One region of the Streptomyces sp. S186 genome, then DNA from elsewhere that is predicted to be linked to it. Evidence: riboswitches for the same ligand, from Rfam matches in the RefSeq annotation. Region 1 holds a riboswitch; the other holds the start of a gene.
The links. Region 1 has a riboswitch for ZMP and ZTP ahead of ACRAS8_RS31200 (bifunctional 5,10-methylenetetrahydrofolate dehydrogenase/5,10-methenyltetrahydrofolate cyclohydrolase). Riboswitches for the same ligand answer to the same signal wherever they lie in the genome.
Positions count from the first base shown of each region.

Region 1 (7,680 bases):
TGTCCCGCGCGGTGGCCGGCGACTCCCGCTTCAGTTCGCGCTACGAGCTGATGCACGCGCCGTTCCCGGGCGCGGAGGACATCACCCTCCCGCCGGCCCCGGTAGGCGACCTGACCGGCATCGACCCGCCCCACCACACCCGCTACCGCCGGCTGCTCATGGGGAAGTTCACGGTGCGCCGGATGCGCGAGCTGACCTCGCGCGTCGAGCAGATCACCGTCGAGCATCTCGACGCCATGGAGCGCCAGGGCCCGCCGGTCGACCTGGTGAAAGCCTACGCGCACCCCCTCCCCGCGCTGATGATCTGTGAACTCCTCGGCGTCCCCTACGCCGAACGCGAGCTCTTCCAGCAACACGCCATGGAGGCCGGCAGCACTCAGGGCACGCTGGAGGACCAGTACGCCGCCATGGCCGCGCTCCAGGAGTACGTCGGAAAACTGGTGCGCGCCAAGCGCGCCCGGCCCACCGACGATCTGCTCAGCGACCTGACCGGCACCGATCTCACCGACGAGGAACTGGCCGGCCTCGGCAGCTTCCTGCTGGGCGCGGGGCTGGACACCACCTCGAACATGCTCGGGCTCGGCACCTTCGCCCTGCTGACCCATCCCGACCAGGCCGCCGCCCTGCGCGCCGACCCCGCTCTGGCCGACCAGGCGGTGGAAGAGCTGATGCGCTACCTCACCATCGCCCACACCGGGGTGCGCACGGCTCTCGAAGACGTCGAGCTGGACGGCCAGTTGATCAAGGCCGGGGAGACGGTCACCCTCGCGATCCAGGCCGCCAACCGCGACCCGGCGCGCTTCCCCGACCCCGACACCCTTGACCTGCGGCGCAAGGCCACCGGCCATCTGGCCTTCGGCCACGGCATCCACCAGTGCCTGGGCCAGCAACTGGCCCGCGTCGAAATGCGGGTGGCCTTCCCGGCCCTGTTCACCCGCTTCCCGACGCTGCGCCTGGCCATACCGCCGGAGGAGGTGCCACTGCGCGCGGACCTGACGATGCACGGCGTACAGCGCCTCCCCGTCACCTGGGACGCGGCGTAGGCCCCGGCCCGGCGAGGGTGCCGTCCGGCGCCTGGTGGAAGAGGCGCCGACGACCGGCTCAGCAGTCGCAGCAACCGCAGCTGTCGCAGCAGTCACAGCTGCAATTGCAGCAGCACCCACAGCTGTCGCCGCTGTTGCAACAGTCACAGCAATCGCAGGCGTGGCAGCAGCCCTCGCGCATCTTGCGCGACCACGGCCCCTCGAACTCCGACGCGCAGCAGACCTTGCAGGTGCAGCACAGCCCGATCGCGACCGCACAGCCCGCCCAGAAGCCACGCGGCTTCTTCGGCTCCGGCGAGAAGTGCGGCGAGCGCCCGTCACCGCCACCCGAACCACCCGGGCCGCCCGTCCCACCGGACCAACCGGACCCGCCGTCTCCGCCCCCATGGCCACCGCCGGCCCCACCCGGCGGAACCGCGCCCCCGTAGGGATTGCCCGCGTACGGGCTGTTGGCATACGGGCTGCTGGCATAGGGGTTGTCGGCGTAAGGATTGCTGGCGTAGGGATTGCCGGTGTGGGGACTGCCGGCGTACGGGTTCCCGCTCTGCGGGTCGTAGGGGCCGGGAGTCGCGCCATGGGCCTGGTGGGAACAGGAGGACGTACCGAAGGCGCGATCCACCGAGCGCCGCAGTTCGTGCACCAGCAGCACATGGACCAGGGCGGAGTCGGTGAACTCCACATCGCGCAGCGCCAGGCGGATGCCGTGCAGTGCGTCGTCGCACAGCCGGCGGGCCTCGGCCGGCCCGGCGCCGGTGGCGGTGATCGGGTTCCAGGCGCCCTCGGCGGCGTCCGCCGTCCGGTCCTCCACGGCGTCGAGGAGGTGGGCCAGCCGGCCGAAGAGCCGGCCGGCCTCGGCCAGGGGCGCGGCGTTGCCGGGCCGGCCGGCCAGTACCGCAGTGTGGGCGAAGGCCGCGGCGGTGGCCGTCTCGGTCGGTTCGGTGATCCTCGTCAGCGGTGTACCGGGACCGGCCAACTGCTCGATGCCCAGCTGCCGGTCCACCGCGTCGACGAGGACCGCGGTGTCGAAGCCGAGCGCGGCGCCGGTGCGCGCACCGGCCCGGTCCCAGCCCGCGGCGACCCGGCGTGCCGCGGCGGCCATCGGCCGACGGCGCAGCATCCCGTTCCCGTCGGCGACATGGTCGCGGATCTTCGCCGAGGCGAGGACGAGCGAGACCGACGCCGCGAGTCGCGCGCCCTCCCCCTGGGCGACCGAGGCGGTCCGCATGCCCCGCAAGGGGCAGGGGCCGGCGGTGCGGCGACGGAGTTCGGCGCGGCCGGACTGGGCATCGGTCAGCACGGACACGATGAGTCCGTCGTAATTGGTGACGATCCGCGCGAACTGGCCGTGATCGGCGCGCAACGCGAGGCAGAGGCCGCACAGATGGGCCATCCACTCCGTCTTGAGCCCTTGCGTCAGCCGATGGGCGCAGGGCCTGACGATTCCGAACATGTAAGAGCGAACCCCCCGTGTGGCATGAACATGAGCCGGCATGTTGACAGCGGCAGGGAATGCTACCGATCGCCCCGTGACCTGCGCCCACACCCCCCACGCCCGTCACACCGCCCCCTCCCCTCCCCCGCCTCGTCCACCCTCCCCTTCCGCCTTTCCTTCACCCTTTCTGCTGATACCGCCGCCCCACCCCTGCTGGGACCATGACGGCGCCGCCGCCCGGACGACCGGACCATGTCCGGACGGAACGGCGGCGAACTCGCCATCACCTAAGGGGATTTGGAGTGCCATGAAGACAATGAGGCGTCTGGCCGTGGTGTGTGCCGTAGGTGCGGGGCTGAGCACGGGGGTGGCCTCCGCCGCCACACCGACCGGGCCCGGCTCGACCGCGCACGGCCCGGGCCGGGGCCCGTCGGCCCATGGTGTCCTGCTCGCCAACCGGGACGACGGCCGCCGGCTCACCGTGCACACCGGGGACGTGATCGAGGTCCGGCTCACCGGCGAGCGCGGCCGCGGGACGACCTTCACCTGGAGCCCTCCGGTCTCCGGCGACCCCGCGCTGCTCCGGCGGACGGCGGCCCGCGCGACGCCGGCGGGCGGCACCACCGGGCGCTTCGCCGCGGCCGCCCGGCGGGGCACCACCACCGTCACCGCACAGCGGCGGTGCCACGCCACCGCCGGCTCCTACTGCCCGCACGTGGTCGTCCCGTGGAAGGTCACGGTCACGGTGACGTGACGGGTGGACGGGACGGACAGGACGGACCTGGCACGACGGGGCGTCAGACCGCCGTCCGCGGCCACCCGCCCAGTTGGCGGCTCGCCGCGTCGACGGTCTGGGTGAGGAGGGTGGCGATGGTCATCGGGCCGACGCCGCCGGGCACGGGGGTGATCAGGCTCGCGACCGTGGCCGCGGAGTCGAAGTCCACATCGCCGACATTGCCGGCGTTGTAACCGGCGTCGATGACGACGGCGCCGGGCTTGAGCTGGTCGCCGTGCAGGAAGCGGGGACGGCCGACGGCGGCGATCAGGACGTCGGCCGCCCTGATGTGCGCGGTGAGGTCGGCGGTGCGGGAGTGGCAGTAGGTGACGGTGGCATTGCGGCCGAGCAGCAGCATGCCGACGGGCTTGCCGAGGATCGCGCTGCGCCCGACGACCACCGCGTGCCTGCCGGTGAGATCGACGTCGTAGTGGTCCAGGAGGCGCATGATGCCGCCGGGGGTGCAGGACACGAAGCCGTCCATCCCGAGGCTCGTCGCGGCGAAGGAGTGCGCGGTGACGCCGTCGACGTCCTTCTCGGGGGCGATGGCCTCGAAGGCGGCGCGCTCGTCGATGTGCGGGCCGACCGGGTGCTGGAGCAGGATGCCGTGCACCCCGGAGTCCTGCGACAACTGCCCGATGGTGTCGACGAGTTGACCGGTGGTGGTGTCGGCGGGGAGGGCGATGTGCCGGGACTGGATGCCGGCCTTGGCGCAGCGGTTGCGCTTCATCCGGACGTAGGTGACGGAGGCGGGGTCGTCGCCTACGAGGACGGTCGCCAGGCACGGGGCCTGGCCGGTACGCGCGGTGAGCGCCGCGGCGCGTGCGGCGGCCTCCTCGACCATGCGGCGGGCGAGCGCGCCGCCGTCCATGAGGCGGGCGGTGGGGGACGTGGTCGTGGTCATGGCGCCTCCTGGGCGTCGTACGTCGTACGGGATCGCCCAGGCGCACGGCATTGACCAAGGAGGTCGAGCCGCTCCCTGGTGGTACTCCACCCAAGCGCCAGTCACGGCTCACCGAACACTTTAGGCGATGACCGGGCGGCGGGAACTAGTGTGCGCGCCCCGCTCAGGGGTACTGCTGGCCGGGACTTGAGATATGCGGTGCGGTGGCGGCCTCCCATTGGCTGAGGATGCCATCCCAGTCGTGCTGGGCGACGGTGACGGCACTGGGATCCCAGGGGGGCGCCTGGGGTGGTGGGGAGGCCCAGGGGTTGTGGGATTCCTGGGACGGCCAGGAGGCGTGGGGTTCGTGTGGCTGCCAGGAGGCGTACGGGTCCTGGGGTGCCGCCCATTGGGCGGAGTGGGCGGCCGCCGCCCAGGCGGCCTGCGGATCGTACGGGGGCGGGGGCGGTGGGGCCGCGTCGGTGCGGGGAAGGTGGCCGGTGTCGGTGGCGCCGGGTGGCTGGACGTCGGTCATCCGGCGGTGGCGGCCGATGCGGTCCGAGTTCCCGGGGCGGGCGGTCTGGGACTCGGAGGAGAGCTGGTGCGCGCGGGCGGCCAGGATGGTCACGTCCAGGCCCAGTTCGGTGGCGAGCGCGGTGAGGTCGGCGCCGGTGTGGTAGCTGTGCACCAGAACCGCGTCCAGCGCCGGTGACCAGGCCGGTTCGGTGACGGGCAACGGCGGGGGCGCGGCGGCCGGGGCAGGCGCGGGGGCGGGCGGGGGCGCGGGGGCGGGAGTGGGGGCGGGCGCGGTCGGACGCGGCGGGATCCAGCTGTGGGTGTCGGCCTGGCCTGCGGGTACGGAGGTCACGCTGCCGACGGTGGTGGCCCGCGGCCAGCCGTTGCCGATCGCGGCCGCGGCGGCGGCTGCCGCGGCGGCCGCCGCGGGCGAGGCGGGGCGGGGTGGCTCGGCCTTCTCCGGCTGGTGCTCGGCCCGGCGGGCGGCGCGGCGCTCCCGCTCGGACTCCTCCAGCAGGTTCTTGGCCACCGCACGGGCGTCGTCCTTGCCGACCGTACGGCGGGCCAGACGGACCTCGCGGGCGTCGAGGCCGAGCAGATCGGCGACCACCTCGTCGCTGCCGACGGTCACCGCGAAGGCGGCCAGGGTCCGCGAGCGGCGGGCCTCGGCCTCGTCGAGGAGTCCTTGGGTCCGGCGGACCTCGTCATCGCTGATGCAAAACGCCTGTGCGAGTACCGCGTGGCGCTCCCACAACTCCCTCGGTTCCATGTCACCGACAACGCTTTTTGGCCGGAGTTGGTCCGGTTCTCAACGAGAGATCACTGTAAGAGGTGATATTCCCCGCATCGCGCGCAGTGCTTTGGGATGTTATGAGACGGGGTACACGGGGCCGACCGGGGGTATGCGCAGTGACCGATCGGCGGGGCGAATCGTTTCAACAGCCATGAGTGCTCCCTCGTCCGTCACCGTCGCCGGCCACGGCCGGACCGCCTTCGTCCCCTGCCCCCCGGGGGCCCAGCCCGCTTCCCCCGGCACGGAGGTCGTCGCCCCCGCGCCGCCGCGGATCCACCCCGAAGTCGTCCGACAGACCCCCGTGTACGCGGGGCTGGTGCAGATCTGGGCGGAGCGCTCCGCGACGGTGCCCGGCGTCGCCGACCCGGAGTGGCAGCGGCTGGTGTCCTACCGGGCACTGATGGAGGAGACCGAGAACGCGCTCACCGCGCTGCGGCCGCACCGGGCGCCGGACGTGCTGCCGCCGCGCCGGACCGTTCCGGTGCCCCCCGGCCGGACCGTTCCGGTGCCGCCCGCGCGGTACGCGACCGAACTGACGCCGGTGCACGGCGGGTTGCGGCCGATCGGCCACCCGTGACCGTGCCGCCCGGTCCCGGGCGTCCGGGCCCTCCGCACACCGGTGGGCCCGGGTACCGGACCCGGGCCCATGGAGGTGGCGACGCGGCGGAACGCGGTGGCTAGAGGAGACCGAGGAAGTCCAGTCCGAGGAGGCCGTGCCGGCCCAGGCCGTCGGCGAGGCGGGCCGACTCCTCGTCGTGGCGGCCGCCGCCACTGTCGTCGTCCCGCCGGCCCGAGTCGTCGCGGCGCTTGCCCCCGTCGTCACGGCGGTGGCCCTCGTCGTCGCGCCGGCCGTAGTCGTCGTCGCGGCGACCCTCGTCGTCATCGCGGCGACCGTAGCCTTCGTCCCGGCGGCCGTAGTCGTCGTCGTACCGGCGGCGCTCGCCGCTGCGCCCGTAGCCGTCGTCGTAACGGCTTTGCCCGTGTCGGCCTGCGTGGCTGCCGCCGTGGCCGTGGTGGCGGCCGTGCTTGGCGTGGCACTGGCTGTGGGAGGGGCACAGCGTGGCCTGCGCGCCACTGGGGGCCGCGGTCGCGGCGCCCGCGGCCGGGACGACCAGGGCAGCCGCGGCGAGACCGGCCATCGCGAGCCCGCGAGGAATCGAACGAAGCATTGTTCCACCTTTACTCAGCTGGGCAGAAAAGGAACATTCTCCTGCAAGCGCGACAATAGGGCTGCTATCCGACCCCGCTCGGCGACCCGCCGGAGGGTCACCGGAACGCAGCACGGGCCGCACCGCACCCGAGTGCGGCATCGGCCGGACGGTGTCACCCGGCCTTCGGCAGGCCCTCCAGCAGGGCGCCCAGCGCCTCCCCCACCAGTCGGCAGACGGTGTCCGGATCGGCGCTGGCCAGCGGCTCCTTGCCGACCACCACCCGCATCAGGCCGATGCCCAGCAGCCAGGACAGCGCGAGATCGCCGCGCAGCGCGCCGTCGTCGGCGCGCGAGAGGGTGGCGAGCACCTCGGCGTACTCGTCGCCAAGTCCCCGGAGCGCCTCGGCGATTTCGTCGCTGCCGCCGATGGAGCGGAGGCAGACCTCCAGCGACCGGTCGGTGCCGGGGCCGCCGCCCTCGGCGAGCATGCCGCGCAGGGCGACGTCGAAGAGCCGCTCCGCGGGGGTGGTGCGCAGCTGCTCGTGACCGCCGTGCGCCATCACCTCGCCGAACAGGGCCTTCTTCGAGCCGAAGTACCGGAACAGCAGGGCCTGGTTCACGCCGGCCCGGGCCGCGATGTCGCGTACCGTCGCGCGTTCGTAGCCGCGTTCGGCGAAGAGTTCCGAGGCGGCGTCCAGCAGCAGCCGCCGGGTTCCCTGGGCGTCCCGGCGGTGTTCGCCGGGAGGGCCGCCGTGCGGGGTCTCCTCCGCCGGCCGCGCCCTGACCTCCTCCGTTGCCTCTCGCATGGCTCTTCCCCTTTCCGTCGGTCCGTCGGATGACCACAGTGGCCCGCCGCGGCCGGCCATGACGACGGCGGCAATCCGCCGTTGACCGCCCCGTGTACGCGTCCTACCGTTGTAAGCAGGTGCTTACACAAGGGAGGTCACCGTGACCACAGCCGACACAGCACCCCTCTCCTACCCCTTCAATATCGCTGAGAGCCTTGATCTTGCGGCGGAGTACGACCGGGTACGCGACCACCCGGGGCTGCTCAAGGTCCAGTTGACGTACGGTGAGCCGGCCTGGCT
Region 1 covers NZ_CP193932.1:7,219,602-7,227,281, reverse strand. The annotation lists gene ACRAS8_RS31215 (cytochrome P450) at 1-1,043, shown strand, start outside; gene ACRAS8_RS31210 (DUF5685 family protein) at 1,102-2,493, opposite strand; gene ACRAS8_RS31205 (hypothetical protein) at 2,783-3,229, shown strand; gene ACRAS8_RS31200 (bifunctional 5,10-methylenetetrahydrofolate dehydrogenase/5,10-methenyltetrahydrofolate cyclohydrolase) at 3,273-4,154, opposite strand; ZMP/ZTP riboswitch at 4,182-4,269, opposite strand; gene ACRAS8_RS31195 (hypothetical protein) at 4,318-5,418, opposite strand; gene ACRAS8_RS31190 (hypothetical protein) at 5,594-6,019, shown strand; gene ACRAS8_RS31185 (hypothetical protein) at 6,120-6,611, opposite strand; gene ACRAS8_RS31180 (TetR family transcriptional regulator) at 6,766-7,398, opposite strand; gene ACRAS8_RS31175 (cytochrome P450) at 7,541-7,680, shown strand, end outside.

Region 2 (7,680 bases), 3.9 Mb from region 1:
CGACCAGCTCCGCCAGGATGTCGTCGCCCAGCCCCTTCTTGGCGGCCTGGGTGAGCTTGAGCTGGGCCTGGAAGAAGGCGGGGAGCTTGCTCCAGAACGTCATGCGGTGGGTCATCGTGCTCACTCCTGCCCCGGGGCCCGGCGGGTGGCCACGCCGAAGCGGTTCCAGGCGTTGATGGTGGTGATCATGGCGATCAGCTGGGCGAGTTCGGGCTCGTCGAAGACGGCGGCGGCCTGCTCGTAGACGGCGTCCGGGACGAAGCCGTCGGTGAGCACGGTGATGGCCTCGGTGAGCGCCAGGGCGGCGCGCTCGCGGTCGGTGTAGTAGCCGGCGGCCTCCTCCCAGGCACTGAGGAGGGCGATCCGCTCTTCGGTCTCGCCGGCCTTGCGGGCGTCGGTGGTGTGCATGTGGAGGCACATGGCGCACCGGTTGATCTGCGAGGCGCGGATCTTGATCAGTTCGGCCAGGGTGGGGTCGAGGCCCTTACGGGCCGCCACGTCCAGGCCGATCATGGCCTTGTAGACGTCGGGAGCCAGCTCGGTCCAGCGCATCCGGGGGCCGTGCCGGTGGCCGGCGGCGGCCGGGACGGCGGGCGCCGGCTGCCCTGCGGGCGGTGTCGGCTGTCCTGCGGACGGTGTCGTCGGGTTCGTCATGCGGTAGACGCTACGCGGCGAGTGGCGCAGGGGTATGGTCCACTTCCATGGAGAAATCGCGGGCCACTTTCGGACGGGATCTGGGCCGGGACCTGCATCTGGACCTCGGCGGTCCGGGCGGGGTGCGGGCCTCGCTGATGGCCGCGCTGCGCGAGGCGGTGCGGTCCGGGCGGCTGACCCCCGGCACCCGGCTGCCGTCCTCCCGGTCCCTCGCCACCGACCTCGGCATCGCCCGCAACACCGTCGCCGACGCCTACGCGGAGCTGGTCGCCGAGGGCTGGCTGAGCGCCCGCCAGGGCTCGGGCACCGAGGTCGCCGAACGGGTCCTGCCGCGGGCCGCCGGCCGGGCGCCCCGGCGCGCCCCGGGCCCGCCGTCCCCCGCCGCCGGCCCGCGCTTCGACCTCACCCCCGGCACCCCGGACGTCTCGTCCTTCCCGCGGACCGCCTGGCTGGCGGCGGCCCGCCGGGCGCTGACCGCCGCGCCCAACGAGGCGTTCGGCTACGGCACTCCGGCCGGCCGCCCCGAGCTGCGCGCGGTGCTCGCGGACTACCTGGCGCGGGCGCGGGGCGTACGGGCCGACCCCGAACGGATCGTGGTCTGCGCGGGGTTCATGCAGGGGCTGGGGGTGCTGTGCCGGGCGCTGCGGCCCCGTGGCGGCACCCCCGGCCGGGTCGCCACCGAGGCGTACGGGCTGCCCTTCCACCGCGCCGTCATCGCCCGCGCCGGCCTCGGCACCGTCCCGCTGCCGATCGACGCGGACGGCGCGGACACCGGCCGGCTGACCGGCCTGGACCACCTGCGGGCGGCCCTGCTGACCCCCGCCCACCAGTTCCCGACCGGCGTCCCGCTGCACCCCGACCGGCGGGCCACGGCGGTCAACTGGGCGCGCGCCACCGGTGGTTACGTCCTGGAGGACGACTACGACGGCGAGTTCCGCTACGACCGGCAGCCGGTCGGGGCCCTCCAAGGGCTGGACCCCGACCACGTCGTCTATCTGGGCACCGCGAGCAAGAGCCTGGCCCCGGCGCTGCGGCTGGCGTGGATGGTGGTGCCGGACCGGCTGATGGACCGGGTGCTTGAGGTCAAGTCGACCGGCGAGTGGCAGTCCGGATCGCTGGACCAGCTCACCCTGGCGGAGTTCATCTCCTCCGGAGCGTACGACCGGCATCTGCGCGGGATGCGGCTGCGCTACCGGCGGCGGCGCGACCAGCTGGTGGCCGCGCTGGCCGAACGCGCCCCGCACGTACACGTCTCGGGGATCGCCGCCGGGCTGCACGCGGTGCTGGAACTCCCGCCCGGCACCGAGCAGTCCGTCGTCCAGGCCGCGCGGTGGCAGGGCCTGGCGGTGACCGGGCTGGCGGAGTTCACCGACCCGGCGGGCCCGGCCGCAGCCCGCGACGCGCTGGTCATCACCTACGGCCGCCCGCCGGACCATGCGTTCTCGGCCGTCCTGGAGGCCCTGTTGAGGGCGATGCCGCCGGCGGGGTGAGGGGGTGGGGTGAAGGGGCGGGGTGTGATGGGCTCCCGTTCAGGGGGCACTCAGGAGCGTTCGGCGGCCGCCGCGGCGGAGTCGGACGGGGTCGCGGAGTCGGACGGGAGCGCGGGTATGTCGGTGTTCGCGTCGCTGTCGTTCGTGTCGTTCTTGTCGTTCTTGTCGGTTACGTCGGTGTTCGTGTCGGTGTCGGGGGCCGCCGTCGCCGGTGCCGGTGCCTCGCCGAAGCGGGCCAGCGCCAGCGCCCCGGCGACGGCCAGCACGAAACCGGCGACGGTCAGCGGGGCCAGCCCGTCGCGGGTGCGGTCGCCGAGCCAGGCGACGCCGACCGCGGCCGGGCCGAGGGTCTCGCCGATCACCATGCCGGCGGTGGCGGTGGTGACCGCGCCGCGCTGGAAGGCGGAGGTCAGCAACAGGAAGGCTGCAGCCCCGCCGATCAGCAGCGCGTAGGTGGCGGGGTTGGTGAGCAGGTCGGACGGGCCGAAGCCGTCGATGAGCCGCACCGCGACCTCGACGACCCCGAAGCCGCAGCCCGCGCCGAGGCCGAGCACGGCGGCGCGGGAGCGGTCCGGGAGTCGGCCGGCCAGGGCGCCGGCGGCCAGCACGGCGACCGCGAAGACCAGCACCCCGATCCGTAGCGCGGGGGTGCCGGCCCGGTGTCCCTCGCCGCCGGACGACAGCGCCAGCAGGGCCAGCCCGCCGCAGACCACCGCGACCGCCAGCCATTCGGCGCGCCGGAGGCGGACGCCCAGGACCGGCGCGGCGACCACCGCGGTCACCGCGAGGGTCGCGGCCAGCGCCGCGCCGACCGTGTAGATCGGCAGCGTCCGCAGCGCCACCAGCTCCAGCAGGAAGCCCAGCCCGTCCAGCGCCAGCCCGAGCAGATACCGCCACTGCGTCAGCACCCGCAGCAGCAGCCGGGCGTCGACGCCGGAGCCGGTACCGGGCGGGGTGTCCCGGGCCGCCACGGCCTGGAAGACGGAGGCGGTACCGAAGCAGACCGCGGACGCGAGCGCGCAGATCATCCCGAGCAGCATGGCCCGACTGTACGGCTCCACAGGGCCGCGGGGCAGGGGGCAGGGGGTAGGGGGACGGCCCCGGAGCGGACGAACGACGCTACGCGCCCAGCACCACCCGGAGTTGTTCCAGCCCCCAGTCCAGATCCTCCTTGCTGATCACCAGCGGCGGCGCGATCCGGATCGTCGCGCCGTGGGTGTCCTTGACCAGGACGCCGCGGGCCATCAGCCGTTCGGCGACGGCCCGGCCGTCGCCGCGGGAGGGGTTGATGTCGATGCCGGCCCACAGTCCGCGGCCGCGGACCGCGTCCACCGCGCCGCCGCCCACCATCGGGGCCAGCGCGCGGTGCAGGTGGTCGCCGAGTTCGGCGGCTCGCCGCTGGTACTCGCCGGTGCGCAGCATCGCGATGACCTCCAGGCCGACCGCGCAGGCCAGCGGGTTGCCGCCGAACGTCGAACCGTGCTGACCGGGCCGGAAGACGCCCAGCACCTCGCGGGACGACACCACCGCGGACACCGGCACCACCCCGCCGCCCAGCGCCTTGCCGAGGACGTACACATCGGGCACCACGCCCTCGTGTTCGCAGGCGAAGGTGGTGCCGGTGCGGCCCAGCCCGGACTGGATCTCGTCGGCGACGAAGAGCACGTTCCGGGCCCGCGTCAGTTCGCGCACCCCGGCCAGGTAGCCGCGCGGCGGCACCAGGACCCCGGCCTCGCCTTGGATCGGCTCCAGCAGCACCGCGACGGTGTCGGCGTCGACGGCGGCGTCCAGGGCGGCCAGGTCGCCATAGGGGACGACGGTGAAGCCGGGGGTGTACGGGCCGAAGTCGGCGCGGGCCTCGGGGTCGGTGGAGAAGGAGACGACGGTGGTGGTCCGGCCGTGGAAGTTGTTCTCCGCGACGACGATCCCGGCCCGCCCGTCGGGCACGCCCTTGACCCGGTAGCCCCATTTGCGGGCAGTCTTGACCGCGGTCTCCACGGCCTCTGCGCCGGTGTTCATCGGCAGGACGAGTTCCATTCCGCACAGGTCGGCGAGCTGGGTGCAGAAGTCGGCGTAGCGGTCGTGGTGGAAGGCGCGGGAGGTGAGCGTGACGCGTTCCAGCTGGGCGCGGGCCGCCGCCAGCAGACGGGGGTGGCGATGGCCGAAGTTGAGCGCGGAGTACCCGGCGAGCAGGTCCAGATAGCGGCGGCCGGTGACGTCGGTCATCCAGGCGCCTTCGGCGGTGGCCACGACGACGGGGAGCGGGTGGTAGTTGTGCGCGCTGTGGGCCTCGGCGGCGGCGATGAACGCTTCCGTGGACGTCACGGGTGACTCCGTCCGGTGGGCCGGACTGCCGGTCCGGCTTCGGTGCCGACCTCTGCGTTCATTGTCCCGCCCGGTGCGGACGCCCGCAGGCCACGAGCCGCACGCCGCGGCCTTTCCGCCCCTTACCCGTCGGACAGGGCCCGGACTTCCGTAGACTGCCGTTGCGCAGCCGCGACTGGCGTACGGGGAACGGACCCCGAGGAAGCGGTGCGCGGCCACACGCCTACGAGGTGCCGCCCGCCTGGGTACCCCGGGACCACGACCGACCACCGCTCGATCGCCCCGGAGGACGCCATGACGGCCCATCGCCCCGCCCATCCCGCCCTGCACGCCGCCGACCCCGAACTCGCCGCGCTGGTCGGCGCCGAGGAGCGGCTCCAGGCCGACACCCTGCGGCTGATCCCCAGCGAGAACTACGTCTCCGCCGCCGTCCTGGAGGCCACCGGGACGGTCCTCCAGAACAAGTACAGCGAGGGCTACCCGGGCCGCCGTTACTACGAGGGCCAGCAGAACATCGACCTCGTGGAGACCCTGGCCGTCGAGCGTGCCAAGGGGCTCTTCGGCGTCGAGCACGCCAATGTGCAGCCGTACTCCGGCTCGCCCGCCAATCTGGCCGTGTACCTCGCCTTCGCCTCCCCCGGCGACACGGTGCTGGGCATGTCGCTGCCGATGGGCGGGCACCTCACGCACGGCTGGGGCGTCTCGGCGACCGGGACGTGGTTCAACGGGGTGGGGTACGGCGTACGGGCCGACACCGGGCGGATCGACTTCGACGAGGTGCGCGACCTGGCCCGCAAGGAGCGCCCGAAGATCATCTTCTGTGGCGGCACGGCCGTCCCGCGGACCATCGACTTCGCGGCCTTCGGCGAGATCGCGCGGGAGGTCGACGCGGTCCTGGTCGCGGACATCGCACACATCGCGGGCCTGATCGCGGGCGGCGCGCACCCGTCGCCCGTACCGCACGCCGACGTCGTCTCGACCACCACCCACAAGACGCTGCGCGGCCCGCGCGGCGCGCTGCTGATGTCCCGCGCGGCGCACGCCAAGGCGATCGACAGGGCGGTCTTCCCCGGCCTTCAGGGCGGCCCGCACAACCACACCACGGCCGCCATCGCGGTGGCGCTGCGCGAGGCGTCCGCGCCGTCCTTCCGGGAGTACGCGCACGCCGTCGTCGCCAACGCCAGGGCGCTCGCCGAGGCGCTGCTGGCCCGTGGCTTCGACCTGGTCTCCGGCGGCACCGACAACCACCTGGTGCTGATCGACCTGACGTCGAAGGAGGTGCCCGGCAAGGTCGCGGCCAGGGCCCTGGACCGGGCCGGGATCGTGGCGAACTACAACACCGTGCCGTTCGACCCGCGCAAGCCGTTCGACCCGTCCGGCATCCGGATCGGCACCCCGTCGCTGACGTCGCGGGGGCTGGGGACGGCACAGATGCCGAAGGTCGCGGAGTGGATCGACCGCGGCGTCCGGGCCGCGTCCACCGGCGACGAGGAGGCCCTGACGACGATCCGCCGGGAGGTCGCGGACCTCATGGCGGCCTACCCGGCGCCGGGGCTGCCGGTGCACGACTGAGGTCGGGGGCGAAACGCGGCGTGAGCCCCGGAGCGTCCCACGGCGCGAGCCCGGGGCGTCCCTCCGCACAGGCCGGAGTGCCCCGCCCGTGAGCCCGGGGCCCCGCCTCGCGGCCCTCGCGCGGTGGGGCGCCCTCCCCCGGACCCCCTCACGCGGCGGGCACCCAAGACCCTCCCGTTCCCGGGAATACCCCACAACACCCCCACGTTGTGGCCCCGCAGGGGGCCCACGCATCCCCTACGGGATGTGTTCGGCCGCCCCCTGCGGGCCTCCACGCCCGGGCCCCTCGGGGACCTGAGAGAATGACTCCCATGGCTCTCGATCGCCCGCCCGTCGCCCACCACCGCCCCAGGGGGAATGGCTCCGCCATGCAGCATCCTCGAGTGCTCTCCGGTATCCAGCCCACCGCCGGCTCCTTCCACCTCGGCAACTACCTCGGTGCGGTGCGCCAGTGGGTGGCTCTGCAGGAGTCGCACGACGCCTTCTACATGGTCGTCGACCTGCACGCGATCACCGTCCCGCAGGACCCGGTGGAGCTGCGCCGCAACACCCGGATCGCCGCCGCCCAGCTGCTGGCGGCCGGCCTCGACCCGGAGCGCTGCACGCTCTTCGTGCAGAGCCACGTCCCCGAGCACGCCCAGCTGAGCTGGGTCATGAACTGCGTCACCGGCTTCGGTGAGGCGTCCCGGATGACGCAGTTCAAGGACAAGTCGGCGAAGCAGGGCACGGACCGCACGACGGTCGGCCTGTTCACCTACCCCGTCCTGATGGTCGCCGACATCCTGCTCTACCAGGCCGACCAGGTCCCCGTCGGCGAGGACCAGCGCCAGCACCTGGAGCTGACCCGCGACCTCGCGGACCGCTTCAACACCCGCTTCGGCGACACCTTCACGATCCCGAACCCGTACATCGTCAAGGAGACGGCGAAGATCTTCGATCTTCAGGACCCGTCGATCAAGATGAGCAAGTCGGCGTCCTCGCCGAAGGGCATCATCGACCTCCTCGACGACCCCAAGGTCACCGCGAAGAAGATCAAGAGCGCCGTGACGGACACCGACACGGTCATTCGCTTCGACCGCGAGGCCAAGCCCGGCGTCAGCAACCTCCTGACCATCCTGTCCACCCTCACCGGCCAGGACATCCCGTCGCTGGAGCGCTCCTACGAGGGCAAGATGTACGGCGCGCTCAAGACGGATCTGGCCGAGGTGATGGTCGACTTCGTCACCCCGTTCCGGAACCGTACGCAGGAATACCTCGACGACCCCGAGACGCTGGACACGATCCTGGCCAAGGGCGCCGAGAAGGCCCGTGCGGTGGCGGCCGAGACCCTGGCCACCACCTACGACCGGATCGGATTCCTGCCGGCCAAGCGCTGACCGTCCGCGCCGGCCCGGGGACGCGCCCGTCAGGGTCCGTCCCCGGCACACTGGGAAGGTGCGCGCCCACGCGGCGCGCACGCACACGTCAGGGCACAGGTACGGCACACGTCAGGGCACACGCAAGGCATACGTCAGGGCACAAGGCACACGTCAGGGCACATGTCAGGAGGGAGAACGCAGTGGGGACCGTAACGCTCGGCGTTTCGCTCGCGGTCCCGGAGCCGCACGGCCGCTTCCTCCAGCGGAAGCGCGAGGGCTTC
Region 2 covers NZ_CP193932.1:3,282,427-3,290,106, forward strand. The annotation lists gene ACRAS8_RS13725 (carboxymuconolactone decarboxylase family protein) at 1-115, opposite strand, end outside; gene ACRAS8_RS13730 (carboxymuconolactone decarboxylase family protein) at 121-654, opposite strand; gene ACRAS8_RS13735 (PLP-dependent aminotransferase family protein) at 702-2,144, shown strand; gene ACRAS8_RS13740 (hypothetical protein) at 2,195-3,184, opposite strand; gene rocD (ornithine--oxo-acid transaminase) at 3,264-4,469, opposite strand; ZMP/ZTP riboswitch at 4,631-4,723, shown strand; gene glyA (serine hydroxymethyltransferase) at 4,764-6,041, shown strand; gene trpS (tryptophan--tRNA ligase) at 6,353-7,417, shown strand; gene ACRAS8_RS13760 (2'-5' RNA ligase family protein) at 7,600-7,680, shown strand, end outside.
Region 2: linked by a shared signal. The riboswitch ahead of glyA (serine hydroxymethyltransferase) and the one ahead of ACRAS8_RS31200 (bifunctional 5,10-methylenetetrahydrofolate dehydrogenase/5,10-methenyltetrahydrofolate cyclohydrolase) in region 1 are both predicted to bind ZMP and ZTP.